One region of the Pedococcus sp. genome, then DNA from elsewhere that is predicted to be linked to it. Evidence: predicted binding sites of a transcription regulator. Region 1 holds the regulator's gene; the other holds the start of a gene.
What was found. Region 1 encodes LexA, which represses DNA repair genes until DNA is damaged. Its sites were predicted from a motif close to TCGAACANNTGTTCGA; they were not measured.
Positions count from the first base shown of each region.

Region 2: a site for LexA is predicted at 6,607-6,622, ahead of VIB11_RS11385 (YbaK/EbsC family protein). Genes of this name have one in related genera too.

Region 1 is NZ_DATBMI010000117.1:18,512-26,672, reverse strand. It holds gene VIB11_RS09755 (Sir2 family NAD-dependent protein deacetylase) at 1-467, shown strand, start outside; gene VIB11_RS09750 (class I SAM-dependent methyltransferase) at 445-1,041, opposite strand; gene VIB11_RS09745 (N-acetyltransferase family protein) at 1,060-1,548, shown strand; gene VIB11_RS09740 (SGNH/GDSL hydrolase family protein) at 1,556-2,449, opposite strand; gene VIB11_RS09735 (DUF4259 domain-containing protein) at 2,634-3,047, shown strand; gene lexA (transcriptional repressor LexA) at 3,073-3,801, opposite strand; gene VIB11_RS09725 (LysM peptidoglycan-binding domain-containing protein) at 4,072-4,479, shown strand; gene VIB11_RS09720 (CHAP domain-containing protein) at 4,575-5,831, opposite strand; gene VIB11_RS09715 (ZIP family zinc transporter) at 5,998-6,723, shown strand; gene fdh (formate dehydrogenase) at 6,825-8,161, shown strand, end outside.
Region 2 is NZ_DATBMI010000137.1:12,785-20,945, reverse strand. It holds gene pknB (Stk1 family PASTA domain-containing Ser/Thr kinase) at 1-257, opposite strand, end outside; gene VIB11_RS11415 (LysM peptidoglycan-binding domain-containing protein) at 371-1,714, opposite strand; gene VIB11_RS11410 (Rv2175c family DNA-binding protein) at 1,982-2,320, shown strand; gene VIB11_RS11405 (polyprenyl synthetase family protein) at 2,317-3,402, opposite strand; gene metF (methylenetetrahydrofolate reductase [NAD(P)H]) at 3,516-4,448, shown strand; gene VIB11_RS11395 (HAD-IIA family hydrolase) at 4,518-5,318, opposite strand; gene VIB11_RS11390 (VOC family protein) at 5,412-5,792, shown strand; gene VIB11_RS11385 (YbaK/EbsC family protein) at 5,937-6,497, opposite strand; gene VIB11_RS11380 (DUF6504 family protein) at 6,774-7,154, shown strand; gene VIB11_RS11375 (SAV_6107 family HEPN domain-containing protein) at 7,204-7,638, shown strand; gene VIB11_RS11370 (DNA polymerase III subunit alpha) at 7,629-8,161, shown strand, end outside.

The DNA.
Region 1 (8,161 bases):
TCGAGCGGGTGGTGTGCCTGACCTGCGGCGACGTCACGAGTCGCTGGCACCTCGACGAGCGGATGCGCCAGGCCAACCCGGGCTACGAGGTGACCAGCGACGAGATCCGCCCCGACGGCGACATCGCCCTGAACGACCTCGACGTCGAGGCCTTCGTCGTCCCGCTGTGCCTCGTGTGCGGTCGCGACACCCTCAAGCCCGACGTGGTCTTCTTCGGTGAGTCCGTCCCGAAACCGTTGGTGGAGAACTGTTTCGGGCTCACCGAGCGGGCGCGCGTGGTGCTCGTCCTCGGGTCCTCCCTCGCCGTGATGTCCGGCTACCGGTTCGTGCGGCGGGCGGCCGCGCGCGGCATACCGGTGGGGATCATCACGCACGGGCCCACGCGAGGCGACGGCGAGGCCACCCACCGCATCGACGCGCCGCTCGGCGCCACGCTGACCGAGCTCACGCGCCGGCTGGCCGCCTAGCCACCAGGACCAGGTCGATCGCGTCGCCGGCGTCGGTGGGGCGGACGACCTCCTCGCACCGCTCGAGATCGAGGTCCCGGGCCGCCGCGTGGAGCTGCTCGACGGTGGTGAGGATCGCCGGGTCCTGCGGGCCGCCCACCCCCTCGGTGAGGTTGCGCAGCGCGTGCCCCACCACGACGATCGCCCCCTCGGGCGCCAGCCATCGGGTCGCCCGGGACAGCACCTCCTCCGGGAGGTGGAGGTAGGCGACCAGGACCAGGTCGTAGAACGTCCCCGGGGGCGGCTCCCAGAGCGTGACGTCCTCGACCACCCACTCGATGGCCGCCTCCAGCCCCTGGCGCCGGGCCTCCTCCGCGCCGCGGGCGACGCCGACCGACGAGAAGTCCACCGCCGTCACCGTCCACCCTGCCTGCGCGAGCCAGATCGCGTGCCGGCCCTCGCCCGCGCCGAGGTCCAGCGCCCGGCCCGGCGGCCACGGGGCGACGATGCGCTCCACCTCGCGGTTGGGCCCAGCGCTCCAGACACGATCCTGCGCGGCATACCGCTCGTCCCACAACCGCTGGCGATCCGTCATGGTCCTAGCATCGCCCCTGTGATCCAGATCCGCGCCGCCCAGGAGCCCGATCTCGCGGCCGTCGCCGAGATCTACAACGTCGAGGTCCTCGGTGGCGTGGGCACCTTCGACACCGAGCCGAAGGGGCCCGAGCACTTCGCCCACCGCCTGCGCCCGGAGCATCCCGGCGACGTGTTCCTGGTCGCTGTCGACGCGGGTTCCGTTGTGGGGTTTGCCTATTCGGGCCCCTTCCGGGCGAGGCCCGCGTATGCCGCCACCCGCGAGACCTCGGTGTACCTCGCCGCCGGGGCGCGCGGCACGGGAGTCGGGCGGGCGCTCTACTCCGAGCTGCTCACCCGCCTCGACGACGCTGGCGTGCACACCCAGGTGGCGGTGGTAGCGCTCCCCAACGACGCCAGCGAGGCGCTCCACCGGGCACTGGGCTTCGAGCGGGTCGGCGTGCTGCGCGAAGTCGGCCGCAAGTTCGGCCGCTACATCGACACGGCCTGGTGGCAGCGGATGCCCTGAGCCCTGGTCACCGCAGGCCCAGGACCGCTGCGACGGTCGGCCACACCAGCTCGGCGAACCGCTGGTGGCCGCTGACGGCGTAGTGCCTCAGGTCCCAGGCCAGGTCTCGTCGCCGGTGCTCGTAGGACGCCAGCGCGCCGCCGTCGGTCCGGCACTGCGGGACCTCGGCGCAGACGCGGCGCACCTCGGCCTCGTAGGCCTGGACCAACCGGGTCTGCCGGGCGACCCCGCCCGGGTCCACCCGCCCGGGCCCCAGGAACAGCGAGCAGGGCTGCGGGCCGCCCAGCCTGCCGGAGGCATCGCTGTCGGAGGCGAGGGCGGCGGCCTGCTCTGCGGGCCTGCCGACGACGGTGACGATCACGACCCGGGTCGTCGGGGAGGCGGAGGTGATGGTGTCCAACGCCTGCCTGACCTCGGCGCCGAAGACCGGGATGCGGCGAGGGTCGCTGCCGTCGCAGGCGATGTCGTTGACGATGGTCTGGACGAGGACCAGTGCCGGAGCAGGCACGCGCGAGAGCGCCGAGGCTGCCTGGCCGGCGAGGGCCGTGGCCCGGGAACCGTTGACCGCGGCGTTGACGACGTGCCCGGCCGTGTCCGGGAGCGAGGCGACCATGCGCTGGTAGATGCTGTTCACCTCCGGGCTGGTCCCCGTGGCCCAGGAGTTCTGCAGGGCGTTCGCCTTCGGGTTCAGGGGATCCGAGTACACGCCCGTGAGTCCCGAGTGCCCGATCGCGACCAGGCCCCTCGGGTGCGCCGGGTCCGCGTCCGGAGCGGGCGCACCCGCTGTCGCCGCGACGGGCGCGGCCACCGCCACGCGAGCCTCCGGAACCGCCTCGCCACCGCAGGCCGCCAGGGCCAGCACGCCCAGTGACAGCGTCGCGACGGCACGGACCGTGCCCATGGTTCCCCCCGGGTGAGCGGTTGGCGTGGGTCCCTCCGACCACGCTAGGCGAGGCTGCCGGCGCCCACCTCCGGCCGGCGACGTAGGCACCCGCTCGGTCGGCAAAGGGGGCAGAACGGGTTTCCCGAACGCGGGTCCGGACCTACCATCGCGAGGAGGTGGACACACGGGGTGAGGTGATCACATGACGGCAGTGCGCGTGGGCCCGTTCGAGAACGACGACGCACTCGACTTCCTCGACGACCTGGAGGAGGCAGAGCCGGAGGAGCGGCCGCAGAAGGTGGTGCGGGCACTGCGCCAGGTGGTCCGGGCGGAGGCGTACATCGAGGCGCCCCTGATGGCGCAGGCCGTGGCGGCTGCCGCCGTGGTCGCGGGCTCGGTCGACCCGGACTGCCTGGGGCGGGAGCGCTTCCGGCCGCGGTGGATCGAGGAGGACCCGCTCGAGGTCGACGACGACCTCGACGAGCTCGCCGCCACGGTGCTGCGCCGGGCGCTGCGCCACGACGACAACGAGTGGTGGGAGCTGTGGGACGAGGCCGACGCCACGGACGAGGTGACCGAGGTGGTCAGCCGCTACCTCGACGTGCTGGGCGACTGAGGGGAGCCACCCGGGCGGGGCAGCGTCAGACGCGCCGCAGGACGGCCGTGACCTTGCCCAGGACCGTGGCGTGGTCGCCGTCGATCGGGTCGAAGGCCGGGTTGTGCGGCAGCAGCCACACCTTGCCGTCCTTGCGCTTGAAGGTCTTGACGGTGGCCTCGTTGTCGAGCATCGCCGCGACGATGTCGCCGTTGTCGGCGGTCGGCTGCTGGCGCACCACGACCCAGTCGCCGTCGCAGATGGCGGCGTCGACCATCGAGTCGCCGACGACCTTGAGCAGGAAGAGCTGCCCCTCGCCCACGATCTGCTTGGGGAGCGGGAAGACGTCCTCGACGGACTCCTCGGCCGTGATGGGCACGCCGGCGGCGATCTGGCCGAGGACCGGGACGTAGGAGGCCTCGGGCCGCTGGTCGTTGATCCCGGTCTCGTCGAACGGCGCGTCGGCGTCGTCGGGCGCCGCGCCGCCGCGGTAGCCGCGCATGTCGGCGGGGGAGTCGGGGGAGACCACCTCGATCGCCCTCGGACGGTTGGGGTCGCGGCGCAGGAAGCCCTTGCGCTCCAGCGACGACAGCTGGTGGGCGACGGAGCTGGGGGAGGTGAGCCCGACGGCCTCGCCGATCTCACGCAGGCTCGGCGGGTAGCCACGGCGGTCGACGGAGTTGCGGATGACCTCGAGGATGCGGCGCTGGCGGACGGTCAGGCCGTCGCCGCGGTCGCGCTCGGGAAGCTCCTTGACGTTGGTGCCGTCGCTCATGCCTCTCCCCATTTCTGCAGGTCAGACGCCGTATGCCGGTGGGCTGGCGGGGCGCTCTCGCTGGGACTGTCGGTGGGACTGTCGGTGGCCTCTGGTGTGCTTCGAGGCATGAGCACAGCCTATGGGGTTCGAACACACTTGCCAAACACGTGTTCGATGCGTGTCTTGAACCTGACCGCGAAGGGTGCTAGAAATCGTACAGACGTTCGATCGAACACCCGTTCGGAGACCTCGGCCCCGCACCCGCGGGGCCCGGAGACGGAGGACACCATGAGTGCAGCAGTCGCCTGGGACCTGACCCCCGCACCGGCCCGCGTGCCGGGCCGGCCGTCCCGCCCGCGGCTCGTCCTCGTCCCGACCGGTGACGCCGTACCGACTCCGGTGGCGGGCCCGCTGCGCATCACCCGAGCCGGTCGCCTGGCCATCACCCTCACCGTCGCCGCGGCGCTGGTCGCGCTGGCCCTGACGGTGTTCGGCGGCGGTGATGCCGCCGCGGTCACGCCCGCCGCGGACCACGCCACCACGGTCCAGGCGGGGCAGACGCTGTCCCAGATCGCGGTCGAGCAGCTGCCGGGGGTGCCGATGTCCGAGGCCGTCGCCCAGATCCAGCTCGCGAACAACCTCCCCAGCACCCACGTCCACGCCGGTCAGACGCTGCTCATCCCCGCTGCGAGCTAGAGCCCACCGCCGACCGTGAGCCGGCGCCAGTGCACACCGCGGGCCTCCAGCCGGCGCACACCGCGGGGCCTCCAGCCGGCGCCGGCGTCGGCGTGCTAGAGGGTGCGAGTCCCCTTGATGTGGCTCCACTTCACGGGATTCGTGATCCCGGCGTTGTTCACCGCGACCTGGTCGACCACGGTCGTCGGCTTCACGCCACCCACTGTGGCCCACGAGGTCACCCGGTAGGCGACGCCGCCCCTCATCTTGTAGATGTGGCCGGTCGTGCCACCGCGCAGGTACGAGCCGTCGCGTGGCTGGTGCGACAGGTGGTTGAAGCGGACCGCTGAGCCGGCCCTGTCGATGGCGACCTGGTCGACGGTCGTGGTGGGGGCGGCGCCGCCGACGTTGGCCATCGTCGAGACGTAGACAGGTGACCCGCCGGCGATCCGGTAGATCTCGCGGCGCTGGGCGCCCCTGATGAGGGTGCCCTCCGGCGGCGTCGCCCGGAGGTGGTTCCACCGGCCCCCGGCGCCCGCCCTGTCGATGGCCACCTGGTCGACGGTCGTGTACGGCTGTGGCCTGCCGAACGCGCTCCAGGTCGAGACGTGGATCGGGGCACCGCCGACGACCCGGTAGACCTCGCCCCGCTGGCCGCCGCGGATGAACGTGCCGTTGGCCGGGAGTGCGGGGAGTGAGGCGAGAGCGGTGCTGCTCAGGAGGTGGGTCGCCTTCGCACCTCCGAACGCAGCCCAGGTCGAGACGAAGACGGGCGCCTGCCCCACGAGCCGGTAGACCTCCCCGGTCTCGCGGACCTTGACGAAGGCCCCGGGCTTGGGCGGCTGGTACCTCATGTCCTTGAAGTGGATGAAGCTGTCGGGCCAGTTGCGGTCGCCCCGGGGGATCCGCCAGCGGTAGGAGCCGCCACTCCACGAGGAGTCCGAGATGGTGATGTAGCTGGAGGTCACCTCCTCCACGTAGCCGACGTGGCCGTAGCTCGGGGCGTACACGCTGCCGTAGTTCCACTGCGCGATGGAGCCGGTGGCGGGCGTGCGGTCGACCCGGAAGCCGCGCCTCTTCGCGTTGGCCGCCCAGCTCCCGCCGTTGCCGAGGCCGCTCTGCTGCGCGACGCCGTTGCGGGCGAGTCGATAGGCGACGTAGTTGGTGCAGTTGTTGCCCGAGCGGTTCACCGGGTAGCCCCAGACAGAGCGGCCCGCGTACCCCGAGAAGGAGATGCAGCTGGTCGACGAGGACCTGCACTCGTAGACGATCGTCGCCGCCTGGGACGGCTGTGGGGCGGTGGCGAGGGCGGTGCCGCCGACGAGGGCGGCGAGGGCAAGGCGTGACCAGGCACGGTGCAGACGAGAGCGCATGACTTCCCGGGGGTAGGGGGCGGCCGCGCGCGGTGGTGCTGGGGGCGAGGCCAGGGCCGCGGACCAGCGTGACTGATTTCCGGGTACGTGTCCGGAGAATGGAGGAATATCACTTCTGTAGTTCCGCTCCGGCCGCTCTGGAGGCCGCGCGAGAGGAGGTGGGCGGATGTTGGAGGCAGCGTTCTGGGGTTTCGTCGGCGGAGCGGCCCTGCTCATCGGAGCCCTGGCCGGCGTCTACCTCTCCGCCTCACTGCGGCTCATCGGGCTGGTCATGGCGTTCGGTTCGGGGGTCCTCATCAGCGCGCTGACCTTCGAGCTGATGCGCGAGGCGTACGACGTCGCGGGCAGCACGGCGGCCATCGCCGGCCTCTTCGCCGGGTCACTCGTCTTCTTCGCCGGCGACTGGCTCATCGACCGGCACGGCGGGCACCGCCGCAAGAGCCCACGGGGCCCCCAGGCGGGAGCGGGCGCGACGGCGCTGGTCCTCGGTGCCCTGCTCGACGGCATACCCGAGAGCGCAGCGATCGGCGTGAGCCTCATCGACGGCGCGGGCGTGAGCGTGGCGGTGGTGGCTGCGGTGTTCCTCTCCAACGTGCCGGAGGCGCTCTCCGCGTCCGCCGGGATGCGCGCCAGCGGACGCAGCACGGGGTACGTCCTCGGTCTGTGGAGTGCGGTGACGGCGGCCTCCACGGCGGCCGCGGCACTCGGCTTCGGCGTTCTCAGCGGCGCGGACCCGGCCCTCACCGGGACGATCCAGGCCTTCGCCGCCGGCGCGATCCTCACCATGCTCGTCGACACGATGGTGCCTGAGGCGGTCGAGCATGCGGGGGCGCTCGTCGGCCTGTTGACCGCCCTCGGCTTCGCCGCGGCGTTCCTGCTGTCCACCGCCTGAGGGGCGTTCGGTCCTGCGCCGCTCGACCCTGCGCCGAGTACGCGAACCGACGGATCGCGGACCGTCGACCTGCGGGCTAGGGTGCGGGCAGGAGGCCGGAGATGGGTGCGCGAAAGACCTTTCTGTCATGGCCGGTGGTGCGACAGCTGCAGACCGGCGACGTCCTGGGGCGTGGTCCCGCCGTGACCTCTGCGCGGACGCGCTCGCAGGTGCCCCGCACCTCGACCGCCGACCGCGTCGTCCAGAGCATCTGCCCGTACTGCGCGGTCGGCTGCGGCCAGCGGGTCTTCGTCAAGGACGAGCGAGTGGTCCAGATCGAGGGCGACCCCGACTCGCCGGTGTCGCGAGGGCGGCTGTGCCCCAAGGGATCTGCCAGCGAGCAGCTGGTCAACAGCCCGGGGCGGCAGACCACGGTGCTCTACCGCCGCCCCCACGGCACGGAGTGGGAGAGCCTCGACCTCGACACCGCGGTGGACATGATCGCGGACAGGTTCGTCGCCAGCCGCCGCAACGGCTGGCAGGACCACGACGAGAAGGGCCGGCCGCTGCGTCGGACGATGGCCATCGCCTCGCTCGGGGGAGCAACCCTCGACAACGAGGAGAACTACCTGATCAAGAAGCTCTTCACGGCGGCCGGCGCGATCCAGATCGAGAACCAGGCCCGCATTTGACACTCAGCCACCGTCCCCAGTCTGGGGGCCTCGTTCGGGCGCGGTGGCGCGACCCAGCACGTGCAGGACCTGTCGAACTCCGACTGCATTGTCATCCAGGGCTCCAACATGGCCGAGTGCCACCCGGTCGCGTACCAGTGGGTGACGGAGGCGAAGCTCAAGGGTGCGAAGGTCATCCACATCGACCCGCGGTTCACTCGCACGTCGGCGACCGCGGACAGGCACGTCCCGATCCGTGCCGGAAGCGACGTGGTCCTCCTCGGTGCGCTGGTCAACCACATCCTCGGCAACGAGCTGTACTTCAGGGAGTACGTGCTCGCGTACACCAACGCCGCGACGCTCATCAGCGAGGACTTCCGTGACACCGAGGACCTCGACGGGCTGTTCTCCGGCTACGACGCCGAGCTCGGCGCGTACGACCTGACCACGTGGGCGTACGACACCGAGCGCGACTGGGACGGCAGGGTCGGCGAGCCGGGTGACGGGGAGCACGGCGCGGAGAAGGCCGAGCGTGCCGCGGGCGACCGCACCGGCGCTGCGGGCGCGCCGCTCGAGCACGCCAGGGTGCTGCGCGACGAGACGCTCGAGCACCCGCGCACGGTCTTCCAGATCCTCAAGCGGCACTACGCCCGCTACACCCCGGAGATGGTGGCCGACACCTGCGGCATCTCCGTCGACGACTTCCACTACATCGCCGACGCGATCACCCGGAACAGCGGCCGGGACCGCACGACCGCCTGGTGCTACTCCGTGGGCTGGACCCAGCA
Region 2 (8,161 bases), on a different contig from region 1:
TCGCCCTGGTCGAACACGGCGACGACGTTCGGGTGCGAGAGCCGCGCGGCCGAGCGCGCCTCGCGGCGGAACCGGCTGACGAAGGTGTCGTCCGAGGCGAGCCCGGGGCGCATGACCTTGAGGGCAACCTCACGCTCGAGGCGGGTGTCGAGGGCGAGGTACACGGTGGCCATGCCGCCGTCCGCAATGTGCGAGAGGACGCGGTACCGCCCGTCGAGCACACGCCCGACGAGGGACTCGGTCACACCTGAAGACACCCGCAAAGTCTACGTACCTCCCGGGCAGAACCCTGACATCAGCCCCGCCCGGGGAGCCGCGCGCCGGGCGTGTGCTGCCCGATCGTTACCTGAACCGCACCCGGAGCGACCCCTCACATGCGGGCGCGGTGGGCCTTGATGCTGGCGACGTAGCGCTTGGTGTCGGCGTACATGCCGTTCTTCTGGACCGAGTAGAGCCCCTGGTAGTACCCCGCGATGGCCTGGTCGAGGTTCTTCGCCGAGCGGGTGAGGGAGCGCAGGATCACGACGCCGGCGGTGATGTTGTCCCGGGTGTTGAGCAGGTTCAGGCGGCGGCCCACCATGTCCGAGGCCCACTGGCCGGAGGACGGGATGACCTGCATGGCGCCGATCGCGTTGGCGACCGAGACCTGGCGCTGGTTCCAGCCCGACTCCTGCCAGCTGACGGCGAGCGCGAGGCGGGGGTCGACGCCATGGCGGCGGGCGGTGGCCACGATCAGCGCCCGGGTCTGGGCGCGGCTCGGGACCGACACCGACCTCAGGTGGGCGCGGTTGCGCGCGGCAGCGGCCACTACGGAGCTGGGGTAGGTGCGGCCCTCGAAGGTGTTGCTGCTGAAGCGGACGGCGCTGCGGCGCACCGGGATGCTCAGGCGCTGGCCGACGTACACGAGGTGGGCGTTGCGCAGCCGGCTCGCCTTCATGATCGCGGCCTGCGTGGTGCCGAAGCGGACCGCGATGGCGCTCAGGGTGTCGCCGGAGCGGACGGTGTAGGCGCGCCGGGTGACGGCGGGCGCCGACGACCTGGAGGACGAGGCCGTGCCCCGGATCCTCAGCACCTGACCGGGGTGGATGGTGCTGCGCATCGACAGCCGGTTCATCGACAGCAGGCTCGGCAGGGGCGTGCGGGTCCGCAGCGCGATGGCCCCGAGCGTGTCGCCGGAGCGCACCCGGTAGCGCGCGGTGGGGCGGGCTGCCGTCGTCCTGCGCGCCGGTGCGGCGGCCTGGGCGCGGCCGCCGGGCACGCGCAGGCGCTGGCCCACGTAGATGGTCGAGGTCAGGCGCAGGCGGTTGGCCTTGAGGAGCGAGGCGAGGGAGACGCCGCGCCTGGCGGCGATGCCGCCGAGCGTGTCGCCGGAGCGGACGACGTGGGTGGACCGGGCGATCGCGGCGGCGCGCGCCTTGGCCGCCCGCACCTTCGCCGCGCGAGCGGCTGCGGCGGCGGCGCGGGCCATCGCGGCGGTCCGGGGGACCTGGAGGCGCTGGCCGATCTGGAGGAGGTGGCCGTGGTTGCGCAGCCGGTTGCGGCTGATGAGCACCCCTTCGGAGGTGCGGTGGCGCAGCGCGATGGCGCCCAGGGTGTCGCCGGGGCGCACCGCGTAGGTCGTCCAGCCGTAGGGGGCCGGCTTGCTCTTCTGCACGATCGCCGTCTGGGGTGTCGCCGCCGGCGTGGCCGGGAGGTGGGCGAGAACCGGAGACATAGGGGAGTCCTTTCAGCGCGACCCCCGTCGGGCGCGGCCCGCCGGGCTGTGAGGCTCATGTGATCGATGTGAATCTTGTGACCCGTGTGAAGGTACACCACTGGCGCGCACGCCATATTGACTTACATCGATGTAATTTGCTTTGGCGCCCGCCACTGGCACTCTGGGGCGGTGAACGAGACCGCTCCTCAGGAGCCCGAGAACAACGCCTCCGACCCCTCCGCCTCCGATGCCGCCAGGGCCGACGTCGAGACCACCCTCGAGAGCCTGGTCGGTGAGTGGCTGACCGTTCCGGAGGTGGCGGAGCGCCTCGGGCTCAGGCTCTCCGACGTGCGCCGGCTCATCGAGGACCGCGAGCTGCTCGCCGCCCGGATCGGGGAGCGCCGGGTCGTGAAGGTCCCCGCGAAGTTCGTCGACGAGCGCGCGATGCCGCACCTCCGGGGCACCTTCACCGTGCTCGGCGACGGCGGCATGAACGACGAGGAGATCCTGCGCTGGCTGTTCACCCCCGACGCCACGCTGCCCGTGCCGGGCGCGCCGGTCGACGCCCTCACCGCGGGCTTCAAGACCGAGGTGCGCCGACGGGCGATGGAGCAGGCCTTCTAGGACGAGCGGGCGGTGGAGAAGTCGATGAGCTGGTCGAGCACCGACGTGGGCTCGGTCGCCAGCCCGGTCGTCGACTTCAGCGCGAGCCGGGCCGAGTCGGCGAGGGCGCCGATCTCGGCCTCCACGGCGTCGACCGCACCGGAGGCGGTGATGACCTCGCGCAGCCGCTCCACGCCCAGCTCGTCGAGGTCGGGTCGGCCGAGGTCGGCCCCCACCAGCCGGCGGCCGGCGTCGTCGGTGCCCTCGAGGGTGTGGGCGATGAGGACCGTGCGCTTGCCCTCGCGCAGGTCGTCGCCGGCCGGCTTGCCCGTCGACGCCGGGTCGCCGAAGACACCGAGCAGGTCGTCGCGCAGCTGGAACGCGTGGCCGAGGTCGAGGCCGTAGCGCGAGAGCGAGGCGAGGTCCTCCTCGCTGGCGCCGCCGGCCGAGGCGCCGATGAGGAGCGGGTGCTCGATGGTGTACTTGGCGCTCTTGAAGCGGATCACCCGGCGGGCCCGCTCGATCCGCTCGGCGGTCCCGAGCCCCTCCCAGGACCGCGCGGACTCCACGACGTCCAGGAACTGCCCGCCCATGAGCTGGGTGCGCATCCGGTCGAACACCGGCCGGGCCCGCTGGAGGTGCTCGGGGGGCAGGCCGGAGGTGGAGTAGAGCTCCTCGGTCCAGTTGAGGCAGAGGTTGCCCGCCAGGATCGCCCCGGCCAGCCCGAACCGGTCGGCGTCGCCGGCCCAGGCCTCCGCGCTGTGCCGGGCGGCGAGGGCCCGGTGCGCGGCGGGCAGGCCGCGCCGGGTGTCGCTGTCGTCCATGACGTCGTCGTGGATCAGGGCCGCGGCCTGGAAGAACTCCATGGCGGTGGCCAGCCGGACGAGCCCGGGGGAGTCGGGCTGGCCGGTGGCGCGGTACCCCCAGTACAGGAACGCCGCCCGCAGGCGCTTGCCGCCCGAGAGGAGCGAGCGCACGGCGGCCAGCAGATCCTGGGCGTCGGGACCGACCTCCGCCAACACCTCGGACTGGGCCGCGAGCTCGGCATCGACGCACTCCTGCACACGCGCGCGCAGGTGCGCAGCATCGAGCGGGTGGGGCACAGTGCCTCCTCGTGCGGTGGGGGCCCGTCGAGCGGTGTCCGGTGCGTGCCCGGGCGGTCTCAGGATGTGTAGTGCCGAGCCTAACGCGAGCGGTGCTGCACTACGCTCGCCGCATGGCTCTGGGGCAGTCCTCGACGCAGCGGAGGCCGGAGCACATCACCCGGTCGATCCCGCGGATGCTCGCTGCCCAGGGACCCTCGATCAGCTTCGAGTTCTTCCCTCCGAAGGACGACGCCTCGGAGGCTGTGCTCTGGCAGGCGATCCGGCGGCTGGAGCGGGTGCGGCCGAGCTTCGTGTCCGTCACCTACGGCGCCGGGGGCACCACCCAGGACCGCACGGTCCGGGTGACCGAGCGCATCGCCCGGGAGACCACCCTCACCCCGCTCGCCCACCTCACCTGCGTCAACGCGTCCGTCGCCGAGCTGCGCCAGGTGGTGGGCCAGTATGCCGCGGCGGGAGTCCGCAGCATCCTCGCCCTCCGGGGGGACCCGCCGGGCAACGTCGGCGGCGAGTGGGTGCCCCACCCCGAGGGCCTGGACCACGCCGAGGACCTCGTCACACTGGTGCGGGGCCTGGGCGACTTCACCGTGGGGGTGGCCGCCTTCCCGGACGTCCACCCCGAGTCGCCGAGCCTCGAGCACGACGTCGACGTGCTGGTGCGCAAGCACGCCGCCGGTGCGTCGTTCGCGATCACCCAGATGGTGTTCGACGCCGACTCCTACCTGCGCCTGCGCGACGCCGTCGCAGCGCGGTGCGACCTGCCCATCACGCCCGGGCTGATGCCGGTCACGAACGTCAGGCAGATCGCGCGGATGTCCCAGCTCATGGGCACCCCGCTCCCGCCCCCGGTCGTCACCCGGCTGGAGGCCGTGGCCGACGATCCGGAGGCCGTGCGCGCCGTGGGCGTCGAGATCGCGACCGAGCTGTCGAGCCGGATGCTCTCCGAGGGTGCGCCGGGCCTGCACTTCATCACCATGAACCGCTCGACGGCGACCCTCGAGGTCTACCAGAACCTGGACCTCGCCGCCGCTGCCCCGCGACCCTGACGGCCCTGCCGCGGCCCACGCCGCGGCATACACCGGGGCACCGACCCGGCACGGGTGGCAGTGCCCGGGTCAGGGAACGGGCTGCAGCTGGTCGACCAGGGGCGCCACGTCGGCGATCGAGTCGACCACCCGGGTCGCCTGGTACGGGAACCGCTCGACCTGCTCGCGTCGGGTGGACCCGGTCAGCACGAGGATCGTGCGCAGCCCGGCCTCGAGGCCGCTGATGATGTCGGTGTCCATGCGGTCGCCGACCATCACCGTGGACTCCGAGTGGGCATCGAGGCGGTTGAGGGCGCTGCGCATCATCAGCGGGTTGGGCTTGCCGATGTAGTAGGGCTGGTGGCCGGTCGCGGCGCTGATGAGCGCAGCCACCGAGCCGGTGGCCGGCAGGGTGCCCTGCTGGCTGGGGCCGCTGACGTCCGGGTTGGTCGCGATGAACCTCGCGCCGCCCTCGATGAGCCGGATCGCCTTGGTGATCGCCTCGAAGGAGTAGGTGCGGGTCTCTCCCAGGACGACGTACTCGGGGTCGCGCTCGGTCATGGTGTAGCCGATGTCGTGCAGCGCGGTCGTCAGCCCTGCCTCGCCGACGACGTAGGCAGACCCGCCGGGCCGCTGGTCGTCGAGGAACTTCGCGGTGGCCAGGGCAGACGTCCAGATCGCGGACTCCGGGACGTCGATCCCGCTGGCGCGCAGCCTCGCCCGCAGGTCGCGCGGCGTGTAGATCGAGTTGTTCGTGAGGACGAGGAAGCGGCGGCCGGAGGCCACGAGGGCGGTGATGAAGTCGCTGGCACCGGGGATCGCGGTGTCCTCGTGGACGAGCACGCCGTCCATGTCGGTGAGCCAGCACTCGACCGGCCTGGGTGTCGTCATGGGCCCCATTGTGCATGGCCGGCGTAGTCACTTTGGGGGAGCGCCACGGGCTGGGCCGAGCGCAGTCTGGAGGCGTCGAGAAGGAGGTTCCCCATGTCCCTTGCCACGTGCCCCATCGCCACGATGCTGCCGGTCACGGACACCGATCGCGCCAAGGACTTCTACGCGAACACGCTGGGCCTGCCGTTCGAGGGCAGCGACCCCATGGGCGAGCTGCTCTTCGGTCTGGGCGGTGGCGCCACGCTCGTGCTGCTGCCGCGCGAGGCGGGGACCCAGTCCGCGAGCACGGCCATGAGCTGGAAGGTCGACGACCTCGAGGCCGAGATCGCCGAGCTCGAGGGCCGCGGCGTCGTCTTCGAGGACTACGACCTGCCGGACCTGAAGACGGTGAACCACATCGCCGAGACCGATGGCGTACGGGCGGCCTGGTTCCTCGACCCGGACGGCAACGTCCTCTGCGTGCACACCCGCTGACACCCGCGGGCTGACACCCGCGGGCTGACGCCTGCGGGCTGACGCCTGCGGGCTGAGGGCTGAGGGCTACGGGCTGCGGCAGGGGTGTGCCGTCGCTCAGCTGCCCCGCGCGTGGCGAGGGTCTCTCGCGTGTGCCGTCGCCGCTCAGGCCACCTCGATGGCGTGCCCGGCGGTCACCCTGAGGAGCTCTTCGTATGTCGTGCGGTAGACGACGTGGGTGTGGCCGGCGGCGGCCCAGACGTGTGGGTAGCGGCTGAGGGACACGTCGACGACAGTGCGGATCGGTCCGATGTGGCCGACGGGAGCGACACCGCCGATGGCGAACCCCGTTGTGCTGAGCACGAAATCGGCGTCAGCGCGGTCGATGTGGTCGATGTCGTCGATGAGGTCGGCGACCTTGACGAGGTCGACCCGGTGCGCGCCGGAGGTGAGGACCAGCAGGGGGGTGATGGCGCCGTCGGCCTCGTGTGCGCGGAAGACGAGGGAGTTGGCGATCTCGGCGGGGGTGATGCCCAGGGCCCGCGCCGCCGCGGCAGCGGTGCGTACGGCGTCGGGGAGGATGACCACCTCGGGGGTGATGTGCTGGACGGCGAGGGCCGCGAGGACACGCTGGACGGCCGGGTGGCTGAGGGTGTCGTCGCCGGACTCGGCCGGTGTGCCCGGGGTGGGCGGCGTGGCCGGGGTGGTCGGGGGGTGGCCGTCCATGACCGGAGCCTAGTGACCCCCGGGTGGGGTCGCTCGCGTTTCGGCTCGTGAGAGGTGTTCCCCGCAACGCCTTGACGGGCTGTCCGAGGGTCGGTGTACATTCATCTCATCGAACACATGTTCGAACAGATGGTCCGGCCGCCAGTGCCCCACACTGCGGTCCCCGGGTTCCCGGGGCAGGTCCATCGGTGCGGCTCTGGCCCTGTGGCAGGCGCCTCGACCCCGCCTGCCACGGCCAGAGCGCACCATCCCCGACACCTGTGGAAGGAGCCTGCCGTGGTGCGCCGATACGAAGAGCCCATCGAGGTCCGGTCCGCCGGGCAGGCTCGAGAGGCGGGAGCCGCCGACGCGCCAGGTGCCCCGGACGCCTTCGTCTGGCGCGGCCGGCTCTACGTCGTGCGCGAGGTGCTCGAGCACTGGCAGGAGCGACGACCCTGGTGGCGCGACGCGCTCGAGACCGTGGCCTCAGGCACGGAGGCTGGCGACCCTCCCGCCGGTGGTGGAGCCGAGCCGTCGGGCGTCGTCCTCGCCGGCGCCCGCGAGCGGCAGGTGTGGCGGGTCGAGGCCAGCGCTGGTCGGATGGCCGGCACCGGGGTCTACGACCTCGGCGCCGACCTCTCACCGTGCCAGTGGCGCCTGCTGCGGGTCGCGGACTGAGGCGGCGGCGATGACACCACGAGCACCAGCACGCGGCGGGGCGCCGTCCGTGGGCAGCGGTGCGACGGCGGCCTCGACCCTGGAGCTCATCGAGCGCTCCCGGGCGAGCCTGCTCGAGGCATGCCACAGCCGAGCGGTCGCCGAGCGCTACCTGCAGTCCCGGCTCGCGGCGATGCGGGCCGCGGCCGCCTTGGTCTCCGCCCGGGCTGCCACGGCAGGGGTGCCCGGCCCGCACAGCCTCTGGGCGCTCCTGCCGTCGGTGGCCCCCGAGCTGACCGAGTGGGCCGAGTTCTTCGAGGCCACCGGGCCACGCCACGACCCACAGGGCACGGTCCTGGGTGGCGGTGCGACCGCGGTGACCGCGCGCGAGGCCGACGACCTGCTCCGGCAGGCGGAGACCTTCGTCGACCTGGTCTGCCGCTCGCTCGGCCTGCCGGCCTCCCCGCCGCACGGCAACGTGCTCGTCCCGACGGCATGGGCGTGAGCGGTGACTTCGCCCACCTGCACGTCGCCTCGGGGTTCTCGATGCGCTACGGCACATCCACTCCGGCGGCGCTGGTGGAGCGTGCCGCCCAGCACGGCCAGCCCATCCTGGCCCTGACCGACCGCGACGGCCTCTACGGCGCGGTCCGGTTCGTCCAGGCCGCCACTGCGGCGGGCATCGCCCCTGTCCTCGGGGTCGACCTCGCCGTTGGCCCCGAGCCCGTCCCCGGGGGCGGTCCCCGCCTGTGGGGTCCGGTTCCGTCGCGGAGCGGGGCGGGAACCGAGCGGTCGCGCACCCCCGTGCGTGGTGGCGCCGACCGTGATCCCCGGCATCCCCGGGTCACGGTGCTCGCCCGCGGCCGCGAGGCAGGGGTGCCGGCCGGGGTCGGCTGGGCGTCGCTGTGCCGGCTGGTCACCGACACCCACCTGCGCGGGGAGCGAGGCCAGCCGGTCAGCACCCCGTTGACCATTGCCGGGCGCTGCCTGGTCGGCGACGGCGGTGCAGGTGGTGCAGGTACCGGCGG